DNA from 2 places in the Pseudomonas sp. TNT2022 ID642 genome. Region 2 is predicted to be linked to the other one. Evidence: predicted binding sites of a transcription regulator. Region 2 holds the regulator's gene; the other holds the start of a gene.
What was found. Region 2 encodes FliA, which starts transcription of late flagellar genes. Its sites were predicted from a motif close to CTAAAGTTTNNNNNNNNNNNGCCGNTAA; they were not measured.

Region 1 (11,762 bases), on a different contig from region 2:
CACTGCCACCTGCTGCGCCCCCCGACGCTGCTGCGGCCCCGGTGCCGGTGGCCACTTTTGGATTGCCTTTCATATCCGACGGCGACTTGGCCAACCGTTTAGGTTGCGGCGCCGCCGGTTGGTCTTCGACCTGGCGAACCCGTTGTTCGAGTATCGCCAGGGCTTTTTGTTGTACTTCGTAACGTTGCTTCAGCTCCAGAAGCTCTTGTTTCAGAACTTCTACATCGGCGTCCGGTGCCGCTTGCAGCATGGCTGCAGGTAGAAGAGTGCTCAAACAAACAGCGGCACGCAGTGATACTGATCGATACATGAATAAGCCGTCCCTTTAAGCCCAATGATCGAGACTCAGCGTAGTTCAATATCCAATAGTGCGTAGTGCCCTGAGTTGGGTCAGGTTGCAATCCAGTGCGCCGGCGCTCATGCCGTTATTGTTCAGGACTACGTTGAGTTGAGTCATGTTATTGACCACGTTGGCACTGCCCAGCAGGCGGGTGTTCTGCAGCAAACCGCCCTGGGCGACTTGTTGCAGGGCGGTGCCCTGATTGCCGGCGGCCTGGATGGCCATTTGTACACCGCCTCCGTTTGCCGAGACGGCGACGCTGCCCGCCGCATTGCTGCCGCCGATTGTCTGGCCGGCCATCAGGGCCTGCCCTTGGGCGGGAGCCAGTGCTGGTGCCTGATTGGCTTCTTTGACGTTGATGGCGACGTTGTTGTAGGCCGTGTTGCTGTCGCCAGCGGCACGCACGCTTTGTGTCACGCCTTGGCTGCTATCAAGGCCGGCGCCACCGGTGATCGTGCCATTACCCGCTGACAGGGTGCCGCCGTTGCCGTGTTCCTTGATGGTTTGAACATAGAATTCAGGTTTTACCGTTGCTGCCTGAAGTTGCATCGAGGTCGATGCCCCGATCAAATCGCCACTGGCGTTGCGCCAGGTACTGCTCATGACAATGCCGAAGCTGATAATCCGCCCCGGCATGACATAACGACCCCGTAGTTCGGACAACTCCTTGTCTTGTATTTCTATAGGTTTGAATCCTGCATTGGCATAGCCTGACGCGCTCGCTGCCAGGCAGGCGGCGGCCAGCCAGTATGAGGTTTTCATTTGCTGCTCCCGGGACATCCAGCCCCATTCTTTATAATCGGCGATTAAAAGAAGTCGCTCTGTATGAACCCGAAGTCCATCAATTCAGCATCTTTGACCGGGTTGAAGCCATCCAGCTTGTTCTTGGCGGTCAGTGGTACCGGAGGGCTGCGCAAGGCGTTGGCCTTGTCATATCCGGGACCGACGATGGCGAAGACAATGCCGTTCCAACCTTTGACAAAGTCATCATGTTTGTAGCGTTTATGGCCGAGAACCGGGTCTCCGATGTAAACCCAATCCTTGTCCGAACGCTGCAACACGACGAAATGCTTGTAGCCGCGAATTTCCATCAGTACCACCACCGGAATTGTTACAGCGTCGAGTTTTTCCGGCGGAATCTTGTAGCCCCTGGCGCGCATGCCGATGCTTTCTATGTAGCGCTTCATGTCCAGCATGGAAAACCCTTGAGTACGAACAAGGTCCTGGTCAGCGTTGACCAGCATGCCTTTTATGATGTGCTCCTCATCGACGTCGAGCCAATAGGCCTGGCGTAATACCGTTGCCAGTGCAGCAGCGCCGCAGCTGAAATCGGTTTTCTGTTCGACGATGTCGGCAAACTTGCGCTCACGAATGCTTTGCACGTTCTTGTAGACAAGCGTGCCACCCGGCAGGGCAGCCACGGGCATCTGGCCGGCCTGAGTCAGGCCACAGACGCAAAGCAGAGCGAGGAGGGCAGTCTTACGCATGATCGATACGCCTTTGCGGACTGAGGAAAAGCCCCGTTTCCGGGGCTTTCGTTTCGATCGCGATTACAGGCAGGCTTTGCAACCTGCAGCGATGGACAGCGAGTTGCTTTGTTGGTTACCAACACCGGCGGCGTTGTTGTAACCAGCGTTGCCGGAGAAGTTGTTACCAACGTTAGAGATGTTTGCGTTGTTGGTCACAGGGTTTTTCCAGCCGTCTGGGGTCAGCACTTGTTGCGTGGTAACACCGGCGAGACCGAAGATGCCGACAGCTTCAAAGGTCGCTTTCTGATCTTTGCTGCCGCCGTTGCCGCCATGACCACGGTCGTTGTCGCCATAACCGCCACCACCATGGCCTTTGTCGCCTTCGATGGTCGCTTTGCCAGCTGCCACGAATGCGCCAGCAGCGGTGAAGGTGCCTCTCAGAGTATCGGTTTTGTAGGTTTGAGTGCCGTTGTTGGACACAGTCAACCCAGTGGAGCTTTGGTTGGCAGCGGCAGCGGCGTTAGCTACACGACCACCGGATACAGCAATGGCCAGGTTGTTTTTCTGTTGGTTGAAGTTGCCGGCACTGTTGTTCACACCGATGTTGCCGGAACCGCCGTTACCCACGTTGTTGAGGTTGGCATTGTTGGTTGTCGAGTAGTTGGCAACCGCGTTGTTGTTGTTGACTTGAGTCGCGCTGGAAACGGACACGGCAGTGCCGAAGATGAAGCTTTCGTCGGCAGTTGCCAGAGCAGCGGCGTTGTCTTGTTGGTTGCCATCGCCGGCGGTGTTGTTCATGCCGACGTTGCCGTTGGTGCCATTGGCCGAGTCGCGAACGGAGGCATCATTTTTGGTGCCTTGGTTGCCCACCAGGTTGCCATCGCTGTTCTGCGTGTCGAGTACGGCAGCACCAGCGCCGGCGCCGATTTGCAGAAGTTGTTCCAGGGTAGGGCCTTTTGGTTCATGGTTGCCATGACCGTTGCCGTGCCCGTTACCATGATCGTCATCACGACCGCCTGCCTGTGCTGCGATTGCCATCACTGCTGCAAGTGCGAAAACCAGTGGTTTGAGAGCCATTGTAGGTTTCATGGTGTTTCTCCATCGTGCTTATTAGTTGGTTAAGTGTTGGTACTTTCTAATTGCACTGCTTTTTGTTGTTTGGGTCAGTCAGCGACCCGGATGCTCAGGGTGTTAGCCATTCGGTTCCCCACCCCGGCACTCTGGTTCACCTGGATTACCCCGCGGCTGCCGGTGAAGGCCTGATCACTTGTCGTGACCTGGCGACTGCCGGGTGAGGTACCAGTTGCTCCTGAGCTCGGTAAAAGCGCCACGTTCTGTTGTGAAAGGGCACTGTCGTCAACGCTCTGCGGGCCAGCACTGATGCTGACGCGCGTGACGTTGGCCATCTGGTTGTTGGCCCCGGCGCCCTGGTTCACACCCAGGATGCCGTTGCCATTGCTGAAAGCGTTGCCGCCAATGGTTGCGCTGGCATTCGTCGAAGGATTGGCGGGTGTGTCGATCGTTTGGCGGACATTGGTGGTGGCGCTGGCCGAGGTGCCAATGGCGATCGCCTTGGTATTGGTCTGTTGCATCTGGTCGCCAGCGGCCTGATTCACGTTGTAGTTGCCGCGGTACTGAATGCCGGTGTCCTGAATGTTCGCGTTGTTCACTGAGCTGGGGTCGGCCGCCATGGCACTGGCGCAGCCGAAGAGGGCAAGCAGGAGCAGGGAACGATTCATCTTATTGGCCTCCAGCCATGCGGGTCAGCGGCGCAAGGCCTGCGCCCATGGCACGGTTGACGGTATTGGAGATGGAACCGCCGGCGCCGCCGCCGTGGCCGCTGCTCATGCCGGGCAGGCCGTTGGGATTGGTCAGGGTGTTCATGCCGGGCAGGTTCGCCGTCGGCGTGTTGATGTTGCCGCGGATCGAAGAGCCACTGGCTACGCTGGCGAACTCACCGTCATTGAGCTCAGTGCTAGCCATCGCCTGATTGATGCGGGCTGAAGGGTTGGCATTGACGGTGGTTGGATAGGGGTCTTTACCGCCGCTGCGACCGATGGGAATGGGCTGTACGTCGCGATTAAGGACGATCACGCCATTGCCCTCTGCCTGCGCGTTGAAACTGATCAAAGTGCTGGTGGCTGATCCGATCAGCAGAAGGCAGGTCAAACCTTTTTGGATATTCCCCACGGCTGCAATTCCTTCTTCAGTGGGCTGGCCCGAGTCAGCGTTGTGAAGGAGAGAGCGAAAGCTGTGCCGCTTTTTAAATGTTTTTTAATTTCAATGGGTTAACAAATAGAGCCGCGCAACTGAACCACAGGCTGTTTCACTGTTGATACACGCACGGTCGCGCCGGGCTGTCTATTGGCTGAACAAAGCTCTGGCACAAGGGTTTGCGACGATGTGTTTCAACTGCGTAACAACTCGGATGACAAAGCCATGAACAGTGTTGAAACGGGCACTCTGCACATCAACGAGTGTTTCAGGAACGGACACTTTGCCCCCAAAGCAGGGGAAAACGCCGGGGAAGGTGACCCATTGACCGGGTCACTCCGCCAGTAATTGCTCGACGGCGGCAAAGGCCTGCAGTTGGCGTTCGGCCCAATTCCCCTGGATGACCTGAAAACGCTGGTGGTGGTTTTCAAGCCAGTTTTGCGTGGACTGGTAAAACGCCATTCGCTCGTCCAGATCCGGTTGGCAGCGCTGACCGTCATCGGTCCAGTCGACCTGTTCCGGGGACAAAAGAAGGTGCAGGTCGTAATGCCGCGCCAGCAACTCGGATTCCAGCCAGCCCGGGCAATCGCCGAACAGCGTCTGGCTCCACAGCATATTGCTCAACAAGTGAGTGTCGAGAATCAGCAACGAAGGCTTTTGCGCCCGCGCTTGATCTTCCCATTGCAACTGGCCCCGAGCGATTGCAGGGATGTCAGCCAGACAAGTGTCACGGGGATTGAGCTCTATAAAGCGGCGCACGTACTCATCCACGCGCAAGCCGCCAAAGCGTTGTTGCAGGCCCGCCGCCAGCCAGCTTTTGCCGGTGGATTCGGGGCCGGTCAGCACCACGACCTTCATGTGCGCAACGCCGGGTCGGTGCGCCATTCGCGAAAGCCTTGAATCGCCAGCAAGGTGAACAGCCCGTACAGCGCGGCGGTGAGGTACAGCCCCTTATAGATGAACAAGCCGACAAAGATCACATCGAGCACGAACCACAGCGCCCAGCATTGCAGGCGTTTCTGCGCCATCCACAGTTGTGCCACCAGACTGAAACCGGTCAGCGCGGCATCGAGCCACGGTTGCGCGGCGTCGGTCCAGTGAGCCATGGCCGCACCGAGCAACAGGCTGCCAACCGCGCCAACGCCCAAGCCGATCAGGACCGAGCGTTGATCGAGGCGCGTCACCTCACGACCGTCATGCATTGTCCCGGCGCGGGTCCATTGCCACCAGCCATAAACTTGCAGCGCGGCGTAGATCACTTGCAGCAACATGTCCGAATACAGCTTCACTTCAAAGAAGATCCAGCTATAGAGCAGCACCATGACCAGGCCGATCGGCCAGCACCACGGATTCTGTTTGACCGTCAGCCATACGGCGATCACGCCGAGTGCGGCGGCAAACAGTTCGAGCCCGGACATGTAGGTTCCTTGGGGGAAATTGAGGAGGGGGCGGATTGTACTGCATTGGGCCAAACCCCTCACCCTAACCCTCCCGAAACGTCGGACCGCCCGTAGGGAGAGGGGACTGATTGGGGGATGCTTTGGAGCGGCGCCGGCCTGAACGATCTTGGTTGAATCCATAATCGACTCGATTGTTCAGGTCCGTGTTGGACGCCATACACCTCGGTCGGCCCCCTCTCCTAGGGGAGAGGGCTGGGGTGAGGGGTGGGCTCACCAGAGTTACACGGGTCAGACGCGGAACTGGCGCAGCAGGCCGTTGAGTTGTTCGCTCAATTGGCCGAGCCGTACGCTGGCCGCACTCGACTGCTCGGCCGCGATCGCCGTGCTGTGCGAAAGGCCAGCAGCCTGTGTCACGTTCTGATTGATGTCCTCGACCACATGCGCCTGCTGCAGCGTAGCGCTGGCAATCGAGGCATTCAGACCGTTGAGATTACGCAGTGCCTGGCCAATGGCATTCAGGCTCGCACCGGCCAACCCGGCTTGTTCGATGGTCAGTTGCGACGCCTTGCTGCTGTCGCCGATCACTTTTACGGCGGCTTCGGAGTGGTTCTGCAGGCGCTCGATCATCGACTGGATTTCCGCCGTCGACTTCTGCGTACGTTGCGCCAACAAGCGTACTTCATCCGCCACCACGGCAAACCCGCGACCTTGCTCCCCGGCCCGCGCCGCTTCAATCGCGGCATTAAGCGCGAGCAGGTTGGTCTGTTCGGCAATCGAACGGATCACCTCCAATACGCTGCCGATCTGCGTGCTTTCGGCAGCCAGGGTGCGAATCACTTCCACCGCTTGATCAATGGTGCCGGACAGCTTGTCTATCTGCTGCAAGCTGCCGTCGATATTGATCTGGCCCTGTTGCGCCTGCGCTTCGGCATCGCGCATTTCGGCGGCGGCGTGCTCGGCGTTCTTTGCCACGTCCTGCACGCCATAGGTCACTTCGTTGATCGCCGTGGCCACCAGTTCCATCTGCTGCGATTGCTGCTGGCTGCGTTGCTGAGCCTGCGAGGCGTCGTTGCCCAGTTCGCTGGACGACTGGCCCAAGGCGCTGGCCGACACCTGCAAATCACCGATCACCCGGCGCAGTTTGGCGGTGAACGCGTTGAAGTGATGCGCCAGTTCAGTGACTTCATCCTTGCCATGGGTATCGAGGCTGCGGGTCAGGTCGCTTTCGCCACTGGCAATGTTGGCCATCGCGTTCACGGTTTCCTGTAGCGGGCGGACGATGCTGCGCGCGATCAGGATCACCAGCAACGCCATGATCAGCGCAATCGCCAGGCCGATGACCGTGGCCTTGATCACTTGGCCCTGGAACTCAGCCTGCACATCGTCGACGTAAACCCCGGAGCCGAGCACCCACCCCCACGGTTCGAACAATTTGACGTAGGAGGTCTTGGCCACCGGCTCACTGGCGCCCGGTTTTGGCCAGCGATAGTCGACCATGCCGGCGCCCTTGGATCGGGCGATGGCGACCATTTCGTTGAACACCGCAAACCCGTCCGGGTCGCGGATTGCCGAGAGGTTCTGGCCTTCGAGTTTCGGGTTGGTCGGGTGCATGACCATCACGGGCGTGAGGTCGTTGATCCAGAAATAATCGCTCTGGTCATAGCGCAGACCACGAATGGCGGTGAGGGCCTGTTTCTGCGCGGCCTCCTTGCTGAGGGTGCCGGCGGTTTCGAGGTCGTGGTAATAGGTCAGCAGGCCGCTGGCCGTCTGTACCACGTGCTGGGTTTTCTGGGCCTTGGCGTGATAGAGATCGTCGTGAATCTGCTTGAGCATCAACACGCCCAAGGTCAGCAACATGACCACCGCCACAATCAAGATGAGCCACAAGCGTCGGCTGATCGACACACTGCGCAAGCTGTTCATAACGCTGTCACTCCGGATTCTTTTTCTTGTAATAAACGACCGCCAGCATCCAACCACGATTTTGTGAGCGGGCATACGCGACCCAAGTCGTATAACGCGGCAGCGCTATTAAGGCTTGTCTGTTAGGATTTCGGCCCCGCGCGTGAAAACCTGAATCCAAATTGATATTTCACGGAATTTTGACCGTTTCGTGTGGATCCTGTGCGCGCGGAATCGGTACAGCCACAACCAGCTACGCTGATCGCAGTGAACGTAAAAAAATACTATCGGAGCATGCCCGCGCGCATCGCTCTTTGGGGGATTGATGGATCTTTGGACGGCCTTGCAGGCACTGATACTAGGAGTTGTAGAGGGGCTGACGGAGTTTTTGCCCATTTCCAGTACCGGACACCAGATCATTGTGGCCGACTTGCTCGAGTTCGGCGGCGAACGGGCCATGGCGTTCAATATCATCATCCAGCTCGGCGCGATCCTCGCGGTGGTCTGGGAGTTTCGACGCAAGATTTTCGATGTGGTCATCGGTTTGCCGACGCAGCCCAGTGCTCGGCGTTTCACCGCCAACCTGCTGATCGCGTTTCTGCCCGCTGTGGTGCTGGGCGTGATCTTTGCCGACCTGATCCACGAATACCTGTTCAACCCGATTACCGTCGCGGCCGCGTTGGTGGTGGGCGGCATCATCATGTTGTGGGCGGAAAAGCGTCAGCATGAAGTGCACGCCGAAACGGTCGACGAGATCACCTGGAAGGACGCCTTGAAGGTCGGCTTCGCCCAGTGTCTGGCGATGATTCCCGGCACCTCGCGCTCCGGCTCGACGATCATTGGCGGCTTGCTGTTCGGACTGTCGCGCAAGACCGCTACCGAGTTCTCGTTCTTCCTCGCCATGCCAACCATGGTCGGTGCGGCGGTTTACTCGGGCTACAAGTATCGCGACCTGTTTGTGCCAGCGGACTTCCCGGTGTTCGCCATCGGTTTCGTCACTGCATTCATTTTCGCCATGATTGCAGTGCGCGGTTTGCTCAAGTTCATCGCCAGCCACAGCTACGCGGCGTTCGCCTGGTATCGGATTGTGTTTGGTCTGGTCATTCTGGCGACGTGGCAGTTTGGCTGGATCGATTGGGCGGCGGCCAAACCATGAGTGATTCCCGCGCACGCCGGCCCGAAGGACGACCTTCGGGCGGCAACAACATCCAGCATCTGAAGCTGAAACTGCTGGTTCTGCTGATCGTCTGCGCGCTGCCGCTGTTCGGTTCTGTATCGATGTGGCTGCGCGGGATTTCGCTGGTGCCGTTGGCGGCTTACGGGGTCGTCAGCGTCCTGGCGTTCTTCATGTACTGGGCAGACAAGCGCAAGGCGCGCACGGATGCCTGGCGCACGCCGGAGAACATCCTGCATGCCGTGGAACTGGCCGGCGGCTGGCCGGGCGCGTTGATCGCCCAGCAGGTATTCCGGCACAAGACGCGCAAGGTCTCGTTTCAGATTCTGTTCTGGGTGATTGTGGTGTTGCATCAGGTGTTCTGGATCGACCAGTTGTTTCTCGGCTCGAACTTGCTAACCCTGTTTTGAACACACCGCAATTCCCTATGTAGGAGCTGCCGAAGGCTGCGATTTTTTGATCTTGCTTTTAAAAGATCGCAGCCTTCGGCAGCTCCTACACAGGGGGATTGGGGTTACAGCAGTAATCCGATTTGGGTCTTTTTCGGCAACTTGCTCACCACCAGTTGATGCGAACGCTGCAACAACCCCTTCAGTTCCTCGGCAGCCAACGGGTAGGGCGGGTGCATGATGATCCACTGCGCCCGTGCCAGATATGGCGCCGGGTGAATGCCGGGGCGGTCGCAATGGCCGAGAAACAGATCCTTGTCGACCTTGAACGCCAGTGAATCCCCGCGCAGTCCCTGCAAGGCAAACATCTTGTTGCCGGCAATCGAAAACACCCGCACGCCACCCCATTTGTAATCTTCCCGAGCGCCCGGCAATGCCAGGCAGAACGCCGCCACATCGGCTTCGCTCATCTTTCCCTTGCTCATAACAACCGCTCCCCACAGGCATTGAACGATTCGACCAGATGATCGATCCATGCGCGCACCGCCGGCATCACCCCGCGTCGATGCGGATACACCGCTTGCAGCCAGCCGCCGGGCAGTGACCACTCGGGCAGCATCTGCACCAGCGTGCCGTTTTCCAGCTCCGCCTCGCAATACATCATCGGCAACAGGGTAAAGCCCTGACCGGCCAGCACGCAGGCCTTGCGTACGACAAAATCATCGATGCCCAGGCGGGCTTCCATGTTCAGTTCGAAACTGTGGCCCTGCTGATCGAGCAAACGCACATGCACCATGCGATCCGCCTCGAGCGCACCCAGCACCGGCAGATTTTTCAGGTCTTGCGGGTGGTTGACCGTGTGGCCCTGCAAAAACGCCGGACTGGCTACCACGACCATTTGCGCCTGACGCAAGCGCCGGGTGACCAGCAATGGATCCTCATCACCGTGTTCACGCACCCGCAGCGCGACGTCAAAACCTTCGCCGACCAGATCGACCCGACGATTGAGCAGGACGACTTCCAGTTGCACCTGAGGAAATTTGCCGAGGAAGTCGCTAATGACCCACGGCAGCATCTCATGCGCCAAACCGGTCGGGCATGACACCCGCAAACGTCCACGCGGCTCACTGGACATGCTCGCCACCGCCTCATCGGCCATTTCCGCTTCCAGCAACATTGCCTGACAGTGACGCAAGTAGCGCTCGCCAACCGCGGTGAGATTGAGTTGCCGGGTGGTGCGTTGCAGCAAACGCGCGCCAAGGCGTTCTTCAAGTTCGGCAATGCGCCGCGACAGCCGTGACTTGGGAATCCCCAGCAATCGCCCGGCCGCGGCAAAACCGCCGGCTTCGACGACTTTGGCGAAATAGTAGAGATCGTTGAGGTCTTGCATAGGGAAATCCAACTGTTCTATCAGTGGGACAAACTATCGCATTTCAGGCGGCTAATCATCCATTGGTTTCTTGCGTAGGATTGTCTCCATTCCGTCGCCACCGGCGATTCCTTCCAGGAGATTCCACATGAAACTGCTGCATATCGATTCGAGCATTCTGGGCGACAACTCGGCTTCCCGTCAGTTGAGCGGCGAAGTCGTCAAAGCTTGGCAAGCCGCCGAGCCAAGCGCCGTGGTGACCTATCGCGACCTGGCCGCCGACGCCATCAGCCACTTCTCGTCGACCACGCTGGTTGCCGCCGGTACCACCGCTGAACTGCGTAACGCCGCACAACAGCACGAAGCCGAACTGAGCGCTTCGACCCTGGCCGAGTTCATCGCCGCCGACGCCGTTGTTATCGCGGCTCCGATGTACAACTTCACCGTTCCGACCCAGCTCAAAGCGTGGATCGACCGCGTTGCCGTCGCCGGTCAAACGTTCCGTTACACCGAAGCCGGCCCTGAAGGCCTGTGCGGTGGCAAGAAAGTGGTGATCGTTTCCACCTCCGGCGGTATCCATGCCGGTCAGGCCAGCGGCATCGCTCACGAAGAATACCTGAAGCTGGTTCTGGGCTTCCTCGGCATCACCGACATCGAAATCGTCCGTGCCGAAGGCCTGGCGTATGGCGAAGAAGTGCGCAACAACGCCATGACCGCTGCGCAGGCGAAGATCAGCGAGCAATTGTTCGCCGCCGCGTAAGGCTTGCGTAAAGAACAGCTGATGTTCAGGTAACCCCCAAAAAACTCTGTATTCTGGTTCCGCAAGGGGCGAATACGGAGTTTTTTGTTTCTGACTGTTACATAATCTGGCCCGGGTTATGCAGTCACACAATCAGCGTCTGAATGCATTGTCGTACCGAACCGCCGAATCCCCGGGGTTTCAGGCCCGCAACGCAACGGATCTTTCGATTGAGTAACAACAGGGTGGGGCATCCCATGATGCGTCTTTGTGCAACGTTACTGATTTGCCTGCTGGGCAGCCTGAATTCAGTGCAAGCTGCGCCTGGACGCCATCCTGTGTGGAGCGTCGGCTACCACGAGATGACCTTCCTCGATCCGCTGGATCTGCAGCCGATGCGCGCGATTGCCTTCTATCCTTCCAGCGACCGTGAACACATGAGCCTGCTCGAAGGCTATTCAGTCGAGGCCGGCGAAGACACCAAGGTCGCCATCGGCCGTTTTCCGATGCTGATGCTTTCCCACGGCAACACCGGCACTCCGCTGGCGCTGCACGACCTCGCGACTTCGCTGGCGCGCAAAGGCTTTGTGGTGGTGGCGGTGATTCATCCCGGCGACAACTCCAAAGACCACAGCCGACTGGGCACCCTGAGCAATCTTTACGGACGTCCGATTCAGATTTCCGAAGCGATTACAGCGACGCTTGGCGACCGCATGCTCGCGCCGTACGTCAACGCTGAGCAGGTCGGCGTGATCGGTTATTCCGC
Region 2 (11,762 bases):
GCGCCAGACTCTTGGCGATCACCAGACCCAAGCCACTCTGCCCCGGCGACTGACGCTCAAGGGTTGCCAGCGCGGTGCTCGACGGCAACAGGGAAATGCGTTCATCGCTGGTCGACAACAGCAACTGCCCCGGCAGTCCTTGCGGCACGCTGCCCTTGTGCAGAAACAGGTCGTAATTGCTGTGTTCCAGGCTGTCGGGGTCGTAGCCGAAATAGCTGGTCATCGAGCCGTGCGGGTCGAGATCGACCACAACCACGCGCTTGCCCGCCTCCGCCAGCAATCCGGCTAAAGCGATGGAAGATGTGGTTTTACCGACACCACCCTTTTGATTGGCGACTGCCCAGACTCTCATTCGGTTCGTTCCTCCCGGCCGATATGCTCGACCGAGACATAGCTCAGCGTGTTAATGCGGGTGACGGAGAATTGACGGCACTCTCGCGTCCCGGCGTCTTGACCGGGGTCGGTGCAGTTTGTGTGCCAGCACGCTTCAACGCGGCATCCGGTTGTGCATTGGCGGTTCCGGTGCCCGTGAGGCTGCGGCGCACGTCGAGATTGCGCGACACCACCAGCACCACACGACGGTTCTTCGCACGGCCTTCGGCGGTGGCGTTATTGGCGACCGGCTGGAACTCACCGTAACCCACCGAAGCCAGGCGGCCAGGATTGACACCCTGCATCGCCAGCATGCGCACGATGCTCGCTGAACGCGCCGAAGACAGCTCCCAGTTGGTCGGGTACTGCGCGGTGCGGATCGGCTGATCATCGGTGAAACCTTCGACGTGGATCGGGTTATCGAACGGTTTGAGGATCGCCGCGACCTTGTCGATGATGTTGAACGCGATATCGCTCGGCATGGCGTCACCGCTGCCGAACAACAGGCTGGAGTTGAGTTCGATCTCGACCCACAGCTCATTGCCGCGCACGGTCATCTGGTTGGAGCTGATCAAGTCACCGAAGGCGGCGCTGATGTCATCGGCGATGCTTTTCAGCGGATCGCTGGCACCGGCGATACCGGCATCGATCTGTTCGGCGTCCTTGACCAGCGGTTTGGCCGGGGTCACGGTTTTCGGTCGTTCGTCACCGATCGGGATCGGCTTGAGCGCGCGGTCGGAGTCCTTGAAGACCCCGACCAGCGCTTCTGAAATCTCTTTGTACTTGCCTTCGTTTATCGACGAAATCGAGTACATGACCACGAAGAACGCGAACAGCAACGTGATGAAGTCAGCGTAGGAAACCAGCCAGCGTTCGTGGTTTACATGCTCTTCCTGGTGGCGACGACGAGCCATGAGGTTATTCCCTTAATCCATGAAGCCTTGCAGCTTCAACTCAATGGAGCGAGGGTTTTCACCTTCGGCGATCGACAAAATGCCTTCCAACAACATTTCGCGATAACGCGACTGCCGCAACGCGATTGACTTCAATTTGGCTGCCACCGGCAGCAGGATCAGGTTGGCACTGGCCACGCCATAGATGGTCGCGACGAAAGCCACAGCAATGCCGCTGCCCAACTGGGTCGGATCAGCAAGATTGCCCATCACGTGGATCAGGCCCATCACCGCACCGATGATGCCGATGGTCGGCGCGTAACCGCCCATGCTTTCGAAGACTTTCGCCGCTTCGATATCGCGGGCTTCCTGGGTGTAGAAATCCACTTCAAGGATGCTGCGAATCGCTTCCGGCTCGGCACCGTCGACCAACAGTTGCAGGCCTTTGCGCGAGTAGTTGTCAGGTTCGGCATCGGCTACGCCTTCCAGACCCAACAAGCCTTCCTTGCGTGCGGTGAGGCTCCAGTTGACCACGCGATCAATGCCGCCGGCCAAGTCCACACGCGGCGGGAAGAAGATCCACGCCAGAATCTGCATGGCGCGTTTGAACGCGCTCATCGGCGATTGCAGCAGTGCGGCACCGATGGTACCGCCCAGTACGATCAATGCCGCCGGGCCGTTGGCCAGCGCACCGAGGTGACCACCTTCAAGGTAGTTACCACCGATGATGGCGACGAACGCCATGATGATCCCGATAAGGCTTAGAACATCCATCAGATACAGGCCTCGACAATGTGTTTGCCGATGTCGTCAAGGCTGTATACCGCGTCGGCGAGGTCGGCTTTGACAATGGCCATCGGCATGCCGTAGATCACGCAACTGGCTTCGTCCTGCGCCCACACGGCGCTACCGCCCTGTTTGAGCAGACGCGCGCCTTCACGGCCGTCGGCGCCCATGCCGGTCAACACCACCGCCAGAACTTTGTCGCCGTAGGATTTCGCCGCCGAACCGAAGGTGATGTCCACGCACGGCTTGTAATTCAGACGCTCGTCGCCCGGGAGGATTTTCACCGCGCCACGGCCGTCGATCATCATTTGCTTGCCACCCGGCGCGAGCAACGCCAGGCCCGGACGCAGGATGTCGCCATCCTCGGCTTCCTTGACGCTGATGCGGCACAGCTTGTCGAGACGCTCGGCAAACGCCTTGGTGAACGCTGCCGGCATGTGCTGGATCAGCACGATCGGCGCCGGAAAGTTCGCTGGCAACTGAGTCAGCACGCGCTGCAAGGCAACCGGGCCGCCCGTCGAGGTGCCGATGGCAACCAGTTTGTAGGCTTTACGTTTCGGTGCCGGCGACGAAGCGCTGGCGGCCGGGGCGCGAGTGGGTGCCGGTGCCGGGGCCGGACGTGCCGGAACGCTGCTGCTGTGACTGCTGCTGTGGCTGCCGAAACTCGACGGCGCCGGAGCAGGCGTCGGTGCTGGCGCAGCCACTGGCGCAGGCGCGCTATAAGCACTGAAACGACGATTACTGCGCGAGATGCTATGCACCTTCTCGCACAGCAGTTGCTTGACCTTCTCCGGATTGCGGGAGATGTCTTCGAAATTCTTCGGCAGGAAATCCACCGCACCGGCGTCCAGCGCATCCAGGGTGACCCGGGCGCCTTCGTGCGTCAGCGAGGAGAACATCAACACCGGGGTCGGGCAGCGCTGCATGATGTGCCGCACTGCCGTGATGCCGTCCATCATCGGCATCTCGTAGTCCATGGTGATCACGTCCGGCTTGAGTGCCAGCGCCTGATCGATCGCCTCTTTACCGTTGGTGGCGGTGCCGACCACCTGAATGCTCGGATCCGCTGAAAGAATTTCCGAGACGCGGCGGCGGAAAAAACCCGAATCGTCCACCACCAGGACTTTGACTGCCATAAACACTCCATTAGGTGCAGCGGGACGTTGTCGCCCCGCCGCCCCGGATTCAAATACGCCGTGCGGCGTAACGCTTGAGCATGCTTGGAACATCGAGAATCAGCGCGATGCGGCCGTCACCCGTGATGGTGGCGCCGGACATGCCCGGAGTGCCCTGCAGCATTTTGCCCAATGGCTTGATGACCACTTCTTCCTGACCGACCAGTTGATCGACGACGAAGCCGATCCGCTGCGTGCCCACCGAAAGGATCACCACGTGGCCTTCACGCTGCTCTTCGTGAGCGGCGGAGCTGACCAGCCAGCGCTTGAGGTAGAACAATGGCAGCGCCTTGTCCCGCACGATCACCACTTCCTGACCGTCGACGACGTTGGTGGTCGACAGGTCGAGGTGGAAGATTTCGTTGACGTTGACCAGCGGGAACGCAAACGCCTGATTGCCGAGCATCACCATCAGGGTTGGCATGATCGCGAGGGTCAGCGGCACCTTGATGACGATCTTCGAGCCCTGGCCCTTGGTCGAGTAGATGTTGATCGAACCGTTGAGCTGGGAAATCTTGGTCTTCACCACGTCCATGCCGACACCGCGGCCGGACACGTCGGAGATCTCGGTCTTGGTCGAGAAACCCGGGGCGAAAATCAGGTTGTAGCACTCGGTATCGCTGAGGCGATCGGCCGCGTCCTTGTCCATCACACCGCGTTTTACCGCGATGGCACGCAGGACATTCGGGTCCATGCCTTTGCCGTCATCGGAAATCGACAGCAGGATATGGTCGCCCTCTTGCTCGGCCGCCAGAACAACACGACCGCCACGGGCCTTGCCCGACGCCTCGCGTTCCTCCGGCGACTCGATGCCGTGGTCGACGGCGTTGCGCACCAAGTGGACCAGCGGGTCGGCCAGGGCCTCGACAAGGTTTTTGTCGAGGTCGGTTTCTTCACCCACCAGTTCCAGGTTGATCTCTTTCTTCAGCTGACGCGCGAGGTCGCGAACCAGACGCGGGAAGCGCCCGAAGACCTTCTTGATCGGCTGCATCCGCGTCTTCATTACCGCGGTCTGCAAGTCAGCGGTGACCACGTCGAGGTTCGACACGGCCTTTTGCATGGCTTCATCGCCGCTGTTCAGGCCCAGGCGCACCAGACGGTTACGCACCAGCACCAGCTCGCCGACCATGTTCATGATTTCGTCGAGACGTGCCGTGTCGACGCGCACGGTGGTTTCGGCTTCGCTCGCCGGTTTTTCCGGTGGCGGTGTCGCCGGCGCACGGGCCGGAGCCGGTGCAGCAGCGGCAGCCGGTTTTGGCGCTTCGGCTTTTGGCTCAGGCTTGGCGGCAGGCTTCGGCGCTGCAGCAACGGCCGGTGCCTTGGCGGCAGGTGTGGCGACGGTCGAAGCACTGCCAGCAGCGGCGGTGCCGACTTCGGAGAACTTGCCTTTGCCATGCAATTCGTCGAGCAGCGATTCGAACTCGTGATCGCTGATCAGATCGCTGCCAGCCGCGGCGGCCACGGGAGCAGCCGGCGCCGGTGCCGAGGCAATCGCTGACTCCAGCGCATCCACGGCAAAGTTGCCCTTGCCATGCAACTGATCAAGCAGGGCTTCGAATTCGTCGTCGGTGATGTCAGAGCTGTCACCCTTCGCCGGTGCCGCTGGGGCTGCCGCCGCTGGTGCAACCGCGTCCACCGCGAACTGGCCCTTGCCGTGCAACTGATCGAGCAACGACTCGAACTCGGCATCGGTGATTTCATCGCTCGCGGCTTCAGCGGCCGTTTGTGCAGGTGCAGCAGCGGCCGGGGCCTCGGCTTCGGCCTTGACGGCGTTCAGCGAATCCAGCAGCTGTTCGAATTCGTTATCGGTGATGTCGCCCGACGCGTCGCCTTCGACGACCAGCTCTTCGATCATCTCGGCCACTGGCGAAGCCGGGGCTTCGTCCGCCGATTGCGGTTCGGCCAGACGCGCCAGGGCGGCCAGCAGTTCCGGGGTAGCAGCGGTGATCGGTGCACGTTCGCGGACTTCGCTGAACATGCTGTTCACTGCGTCCAGTGCTTCGAGGACAACGTCCATCAGTTCTGCATCAACGCGACGCTCACCCTTGCGCAGGATGTCGAACACGTTTTCGGCGATGTGACAGCACTCCACCAGCTCATTGAGCTGAAGGAAGCCGGCGCCCCCTTTTACAGTGTGGAAACCGCGAAAAATTGCGTTGAGCAGATCTGCGTCATCCGGACGGCTTTCCAGCTCGACCAGTTGTTCGGACAGTTGCTCAAGAATCTCGCCGGCCTCAACCAGGAAATCCTGAAGGATCTCTTCATCGGCGCCGAAGCTCATTAATGGGGTGCTCCTACAGGTCTAAAAACCCAAAAAACCTAAAATTCCAAAACTCTAGAACCCGAGGCTGGATAACAAATCGTCCACATCGTCCTGACCGGACACAACGTCTTCTCGTTTATCGGCATGAATCTGCGGACCTTCACCCTGCGAGAGATGTTTTTGTGGATCTTTTTCTGCAAGCATCGCGGCGCGGTCATGTTCGATGCCCGCAAAGCGGTCGACCTGACTGGCCATGAGCACGAGTTTGAGCAAATTGCTTTCGACTTCGGTGACCAGTTGGGTCACACGCTTGATCACCTGACCGGTCAGGTCCTGGTAATCCTGGGCCAGCAGGATGTCGTTGAGATTGCTCGACACCGCACGGTTGTCCGTGCTGCTGCGTGACAGAAAACCGTCGACCCGGCGCGCCAGTTCACGGAACTCTTCAGCCCCGACCTCGCGACGCATGAAGCGACCCCAATCGGCGCTCAAAGTCTGGGCTTCGTCAGCCAGACCATTGACCACCGGTGTGGCGCTTTCCACCAGATCCATGGTGCGGTTGGCCGCGGCCTCTGTCAGCTTGACCACATAGCCCAGGCGTTCGGTGGCGTCGGTGATTTGCGACACTTCCTCGGCCTGCGGCATGTTCGGGTCGATCTGGAAGTTGACGATCGCACTGTGCAGTTCACGTGTGAGCTTGCCCACTTCCTGGTACAGGCCACGGTCACGGGTCTGATTGAGCTCATGGATCAGTTGCACAGCGTCACCGAACCTGCCTTTTTCAAGGCTTTCGACCAGTTCGACCGCGTGTTTTTTCAGGGTCGACTCGAAATCGCCCTGTGAAGATTCGTTATGCTCCATAGCTCCCCCGCGCGTTCATCAGCCGATGCGTTCGAAAATCTTCTCGATTTTGTCTTTCAACGCCTGAGCCGTGAAAGGTTTGACTACGTAGCCGTTCACACCGGCCTGAGCGGCCTCGATGATCTGCTCGCGCTTGGCTTCTGCAGTCACCATCAGCACTGGCAGGTGCTTGAGTTTTTCATCGGCACGCACGTGACGCAGCAGGTCGATACCGGTCATGCCCGGCATGTTCCAGTCCGTTACCAGAAAGTCGATGCTGCCGCTGTTGAGCACCGGAATGGCAGTCACGCCATCGTCAGCCTCGACGGTGTTGGTGAACCCAAGATCACGCAGCAGGTTCTTGATGATCCGCCGCATCGTTGAGAAGTCATCAACGATGAGGATTTTCATGTCTTTGTTCAATTCGACCTCCAAGCAGTCTTAAACGCGCCCAGCACCTGGACGCGCCACTTCAATCAATCGGCGCAGCACTCGAAGACTGTCTGGAGCACAACAGAGCAAGACCGGTGCCGTTCATCACCGCACCAGCCTCGTTCGCAGTGTCCCCACACTGCCTTCAGCGCGCTCGCCACTCCCCCAAACGCCCCCGCAAACGGGCCGCGCACTGGCTGTGTAACTGGCTGACCCGCGATTCACTGACGCCAAGGACTTCACCGATCTCCTTGAGGTTCAGCTCTTCGTCGTAGTACAGCGCCAACACCAGTCGCTCACGCTCCGGCAAATTGGCAATCGCGTCCGCCAGCGCCGCCTGGAAGCGTTCATCTTCCAGATCGCGTGACGGCTCCATATGAGCACTCGCGCCATCCTCGTGCAGCCCTTCGTGTTCGCCGTCCTGCAACAGGTCGTCGAAACTGAACAGGCGACTGCCCAAGGTGTCATTCAAAATCCCGTAGTAATCGTCGAGACTCAATTGGAGTTCGGCTGCAACCTCGTGATCTTTAGCGTCACGGCCGGTTTTAGCTTCAATTGAGCGAATTGCGTCGCTGACCATACGGGTATTGCGGTGAACCGAGCGTGGCGCCCAGTCCCCTTTGCGCACTTCGTCGAGCATCGCGCCGCGGATTCGTATGCCCGCGTACGTTTCGAAACTGGCGCCTTTGCTGGCGTCATATTTGGTCGAGACTTCGAGCAGGCCGATCATCCCGGCCTGGATCAGGTCTTCGACCTGCACACTCGCCGGCAAGCGTGCCAGCAAGTGGTAGGCAATGCGTTTGACCAGTGGCGCGTAACGCTCGATCAGCTCGTACTGCGCGTCACGTGCCGACTTCTTGTAGTAGTTCATACCGCTTGCGGTCATAGCACGGGCCCTGCCGTTTGCTGCACGAGGCGCTCGACGAAAAACTCAAGGTGGCCACGCGGGTTAGCGGGCAGCGGCCAGGTGTCGACCTTCTGCGCGATCGCCTTGAACGCCAGTGCGCACTTGGAACGCGGAAAGGCTTCGTACACCGCGCGCTGCTTCTGCACCGCTTTACGCACGCTTTCGTCGTAAGGCACGGCGCCGACGTATTGTAGAGCGACGTCGAGGAAGCGATCCGTGACCTTGGTCAACTTGGCGAACAGGTTGCGCCCTTCCTGCGGGCTCTGCGCCATGTTGGCGAGGACGCGGAAGCGGTTCATGCCGTAATCGCGGTTGAGCAATTTGATCAGCGCGTAAGCGTCGGTAATGGAAGTCGGCTCATCGCAGACCACCAGCAACACTTCTTGCGCGGCGCGTACAAAACTGACTACCGAGTCACCAATACCCGCAGCGGTGTCGATCACCAGTACGTCGAGATTGTCGCCGATGTCGCTGAACGCCTGAATCAGGCCGGCGTGTTGCGCCGGGCTCAGGTGGACCATGCTCTGCGTGCCGGACGCCGCCGGCACGATGCGAATGCCTCCGGGGCCTTGCAACAGCACGTCGCGCAATTCGCAACGGCCTTCGATGACGTCGGCCAGTGTGCGTTTAGGGGTCAGCCCCAACAATACGTCAACGTTCGCCAGACCGAGGTCGGCGTCCAGCAGCATGACCCGACGGCCAAGCTCTGCCAGCGCCAGCGACAAGTTCACTGACACGTTAGTCTTGCCGACGCCACCTTTGCCGCCGGTCACCGCGATCACCTGTACGGGATGCATGCTGCCCATGTTATTTCTTTACCTTGTCTTGCATAGACGGAGGCCACATTACTGGCTGCGCGTTCACAACCGGAACAATGCATGGCAGACCATCGATGTAGGTACAAAAACTGTTCATGAATACCTCAGCCTACCTGCTTGGTCGGGCTGTGATAGATATCAGCGAACATGTCAGCCATGGCTTCTTCGCTGGGTTCTTCCTGCATTTGCACGCTGACGGCGCGGCTGACCAGTTGATGACGGCGCGGCAGATGCAAATCATCCGGAATCCGTGGGCCATCGGTCAGGTACGCGACCGGCAATTCATGACTGATCGCCAGGCTCAACACTTCGCCAAGGCTGGCCGTTTCATCCAGTTTAGTCAGGATGCAGCCGGCAAGCCCGCAACGCTTGTAACTGTGATAAGCGGCGGTTAGAACCTGTTTCTGGCTGGTGGTTGCCAAGACCAGATAATTTTTTGAACGGATGCCACGCCCGGCCAGACTTTCGAGCTGCATGCGCAGCGCCGGATCGCTGGCTTGCAGGCCGGCAGTATCGATCAATACCACGCGTTTGCGTAGCAGTGGATCCAGTGCCTGCACCAGCGATTGGCCCGGATCGACGTGGGTCACTGGCACATTGAGAATCCGCCCCAGTGTCTTCAGTTGTTCCTGAGCGCCGATGCGGAAGCTGTCCATGCTCACCAGCGCGACATTCTGCGCGCCGTATTTCAGCACATAACGCGCGGCAAGCTTGGCGAGAGTCGTGGTCTTGCCCATGCCGGCAGGGCCGACCATGGCGATCACACCGCCCTCTTCCAGTGGCTCGACTTCCGGTACGGCAATCATCCGCGCCAGGTGCGCGAGCAACATGCGCCAGGCCTGACGGGGTTCTTCGATATCGGTGATCATCGCCAGCAGATCGCGCGACAACGGGCCGGACAGGCCGATACGTTGCAGACGACGATACAGATTGGCTTGCGCCGGACGGCTGCCTTGCAGCTGATTCCAGGCCAGGGTGCCGAGCTGAACTTCCATCAGCTCGCGCAGGCTGTTCAATTCGAAACGCATCGAATCCAGTGCACGCGGATCAACACCGCCGGAGGACTGCGCAGGCGCCGGGGCCGGACGCGCTGGAGCAGCGTAAGTCGGCTCGCTCAGCGGTTCAGCGGCAGTCAGCGGCAGGCCAGCGGTCAACGGCAGCCCGGCGAAGATCTGGCGATTGCTGTTGCCGTCGGCTTCGCCACGCAGGCTCAGTTCGGCCTGGGCGGTGACGATGCGCGACTGAGTCTTGCGCAGCTCGTCTTCGAGTTCCATGTTCGGAACCCGTGGCGCCAGCGCCGACAATTTGTAATCCAGTGCCGCCGTCAGCTCGACACCGCCGGCAATGCGGCGATTGCCAATGATGGCGGCATCAGCGCCCAGCTCATCACGAACCAGCTTCATGGCCTGACGCATATCGGCGGCAAAGAAACGCTTAACTTGCATAAACCACTACCTCAGCCGTTGGGCCCTACTGTCGCAACGATGGTCACTTGCTTGTTGTCCGGTATTTCCTGGTAGGCCAGCACATGCAGCCCAGGGACTGCGAGGCGGCCAAAGCGCGAGAGCATCGCGCGGATCGGGCCGGCCACCAAAAGGATCACCGGCTGACCTTGCATTTCCTGACGCTGCGCCGCTTCGATGAGCGAACGCTGCAGCTTCTCGGCCATGCTTGGCTCCAGCAGAACGCCCTCTTCCGAGCCTTGTCCTGCCTTCTGCAGACTATTGAGCAATATTTGTTCCAACCTTGGTTCCAAGGTGATCACAGGCAGCTCCGACTCAGTGCCTACAATGCTTTGGACGATGGCGCGCGATACGCCGACGCGCACCGCAGCCACCAGCGCGGCGGTATCTTGACTCTTCGCGGCGTTGTTGGCGATGGCTTCGGCAATGCTGCGGATATCGCGCACCGGCACATGTTCGGCAAGCAACGCTTGCAGCACTTTGAGCAACTGCGACAACGACACCACACCCGGCACCAGCTCTTCCGCCAGTTTCGGTGAGCTTTTGGCCAGCAATTGCATGAGTTGCTGCACTTCTTCGTGGCCGATCAGCTCACTGGAGTGCTTGTACAGAATCTGGTTCAAGTGCGTGGCGACCACGGTGCTGGCGTCGACCACGGTGTAACCAAGGGATTGTGCCTGGGCACGCTGGCTGATTTCGATCCACACCGCTTCCAGGCCGAAAGCCGGATCTTTGGCGTTGATACCGTTGAGCGTGCCGTAGACCTGGCCCGGGTTGATCGCCAGTTCGCGATCCGGATAGATCTCGGCCTCGGCGAGGATCACGCCCATCAGGGTCAGGCGATAGGCGCTTGGCGCCAGATCGAGGTTGTCGCGGATGTGCACGGTCGGCATCAGGAAGCCCAGATCCTGCGAGAGCTTCTTGCGCACGCCCTTGATCCGCGCCAGCAATTGCCCGCCCTGATTGCGGTCCACCAGCGGGATCAGGCGATAGCCGACTTCCAGACCGATCATGTCGATCGGCGTCACGTCGTCCCAGCCCAACTCCTTGGTTTCCATGGCACGGGCCGGCGACGGCAGCAGCTCCTGCTGACGCTTGACCTCTTCCAGCGCCACAACTTTGGCAACGTTCTGCTTTTTCCAGAACAGGTAGGCACCGCCAGCGGCCAGCGCAGCCATGGTCAGGAACGAGAAGTGCGGCATACCCGGCACCAGGCCCATGACCGCCATCATCCCTGCCGCCACCGCCAGCGCTTTCGGCGAGGCGAACATCTGGCGATTGATCTGCTTGCCCATGTCTTCCGAACCGGAAGCACGGGTCACCATGATCGCCGCGGCTGTAGATAACAACAGTGATGGCAATTGCGCCACTAAACCGTCACCGATGGTCAGCAACGCGTAAACCTTGCCGGCGTCGGCGAAGCTCATGTTGTGCTGGAAGATACCGACGGCCATACCGCCGATGAGGTTGATGAACAGAATCAGCAGGCCGGCGATGGCATCACCCCGGACGAACTTGCTGGCACCGTCCATCGAACCGTAGAACTCGGCCTCTTGGGCGACTTCCTGACGGCGTGCCTTGGCTTGATTCTGGTCGATCAGACCGGCGTTGAGGTCGGCGTCGATCGCCATTTGTTTGCCGGGCATCGCATCGAGGGTGAAACGCGCGCTCACCTCGGAAATCCGCCCGGCACCCTTGGTCACCACGACGAAGTTGATGATCATCAAAATCGCGAAGACCACGATACCCACCACGTAGTTACCGCCGATCACCACCTCACCGAAGGCCTGAATCACCTTACCGGCAGCGGCGT

Region 1: M5G26_RS22650 (methyl-accepting chemotaxis protein) is a predicted target of FliA. The motif match lies at 7,474-7,501, and genes of this name have one in related genera.

What each region holds. Positions count from the first base shown of each region.
Region 1 covers NZ_JAMDGW010000023.1:42,711-54,472, forward strand. Annotated here, with positions in the region: gene M5G26_RS22610 (hypothetical protein) at 1-310, opposite strand, end outside; gene M5G26_RS22615 (hypothetical protein) at 356-1,102, opposite strand; gene M5G26_RS22620 (C39 family peptidase) at 1,147-1,827, opposite strand; gene M5G26_RS22625 (heme utilization protein) at 1,891-2,898, opposite strand; gene M5G26_RS22630 (adhesin) at 2,973-3,548, opposite strand; gene M5G26_RS22635 (hypothetical protein) at 3,550-3,999, opposite strand; gene M5G26_RS22640 (AAA family ATPase) at 4,357-4,881, opposite strand; gene pnuC (nicotinamide riboside transporter PnuC) at 4,878-5,441, opposite strand; gene M5G26_RS22650 (methyl-accepting chemotaxis protein) at 5,712-7,346, opposite strand; gene M5G26_RS22655 (undecaprenyl-diphosphate phosphatase) at 7,651-8,481, shown strand; gene M5G26_RS22660 (DUF1294 domain-containing protein) at 8,478-8,909, shown strand; gene M5G26_RS22665 (MmcQ/YjbR family DNA-binding protein) at 9,014-9,373, opposite strand; gene M5G26_RS22670 (LysR substrate-binding domain-containing protein) at 9,370-10,278, opposite strand; gene M5G26_RS22675 (FMN-dependent NADH-azoreductase) at 10,406-11,017, shown strand; gene M5G26_RS22680 (alpha/beta hydrolase family protein) at 11,254-11,762, shown strand, end outside.
Region 2 covers NZ_JAMDGW010000044.1:2,610-14,371, reverse strand. Annotated here, with positions in the region: gene M5G26_RS28805 (ParA family protein) at 1-352, opposite strand, end outside; gene motD (flagellar motor protein MotD) at 396-1,286, opposite strand; gene M5G26_RS28795 (flagellar motor protein) at 1,299-2,039, opposite strand; gene M5G26_RS28790 (protein-glutamate methylesterase/protein-glutamine glutaminase) at 2,039-3,187, opposite strand; gene M5G26_RS28785 (chemotaxis protein CheA) at 3,237-5,507, opposite strand; gene M5G26_RS28780 (protein phosphatase CheZ) at 5,562-6,350, opposite strand; gene M5G26_RS28775 (chemotaxis response regulator CheY) at 6,369-6,740, opposite strand; gene fliA (RNA polymerase sigma factor FliA) at 6,907-7,647, opposite strand; gene fleN (flagellar synthesis regulator FleN) at 7,644-8,474, opposite strand; gene flhF (flagellar biosynthesis protein FlhF) at 8,591-9,931, opposite strand; gene flhA (flagellar biosynthesis protein FlhA) at 9,943-11,762, opposite strand, start outside.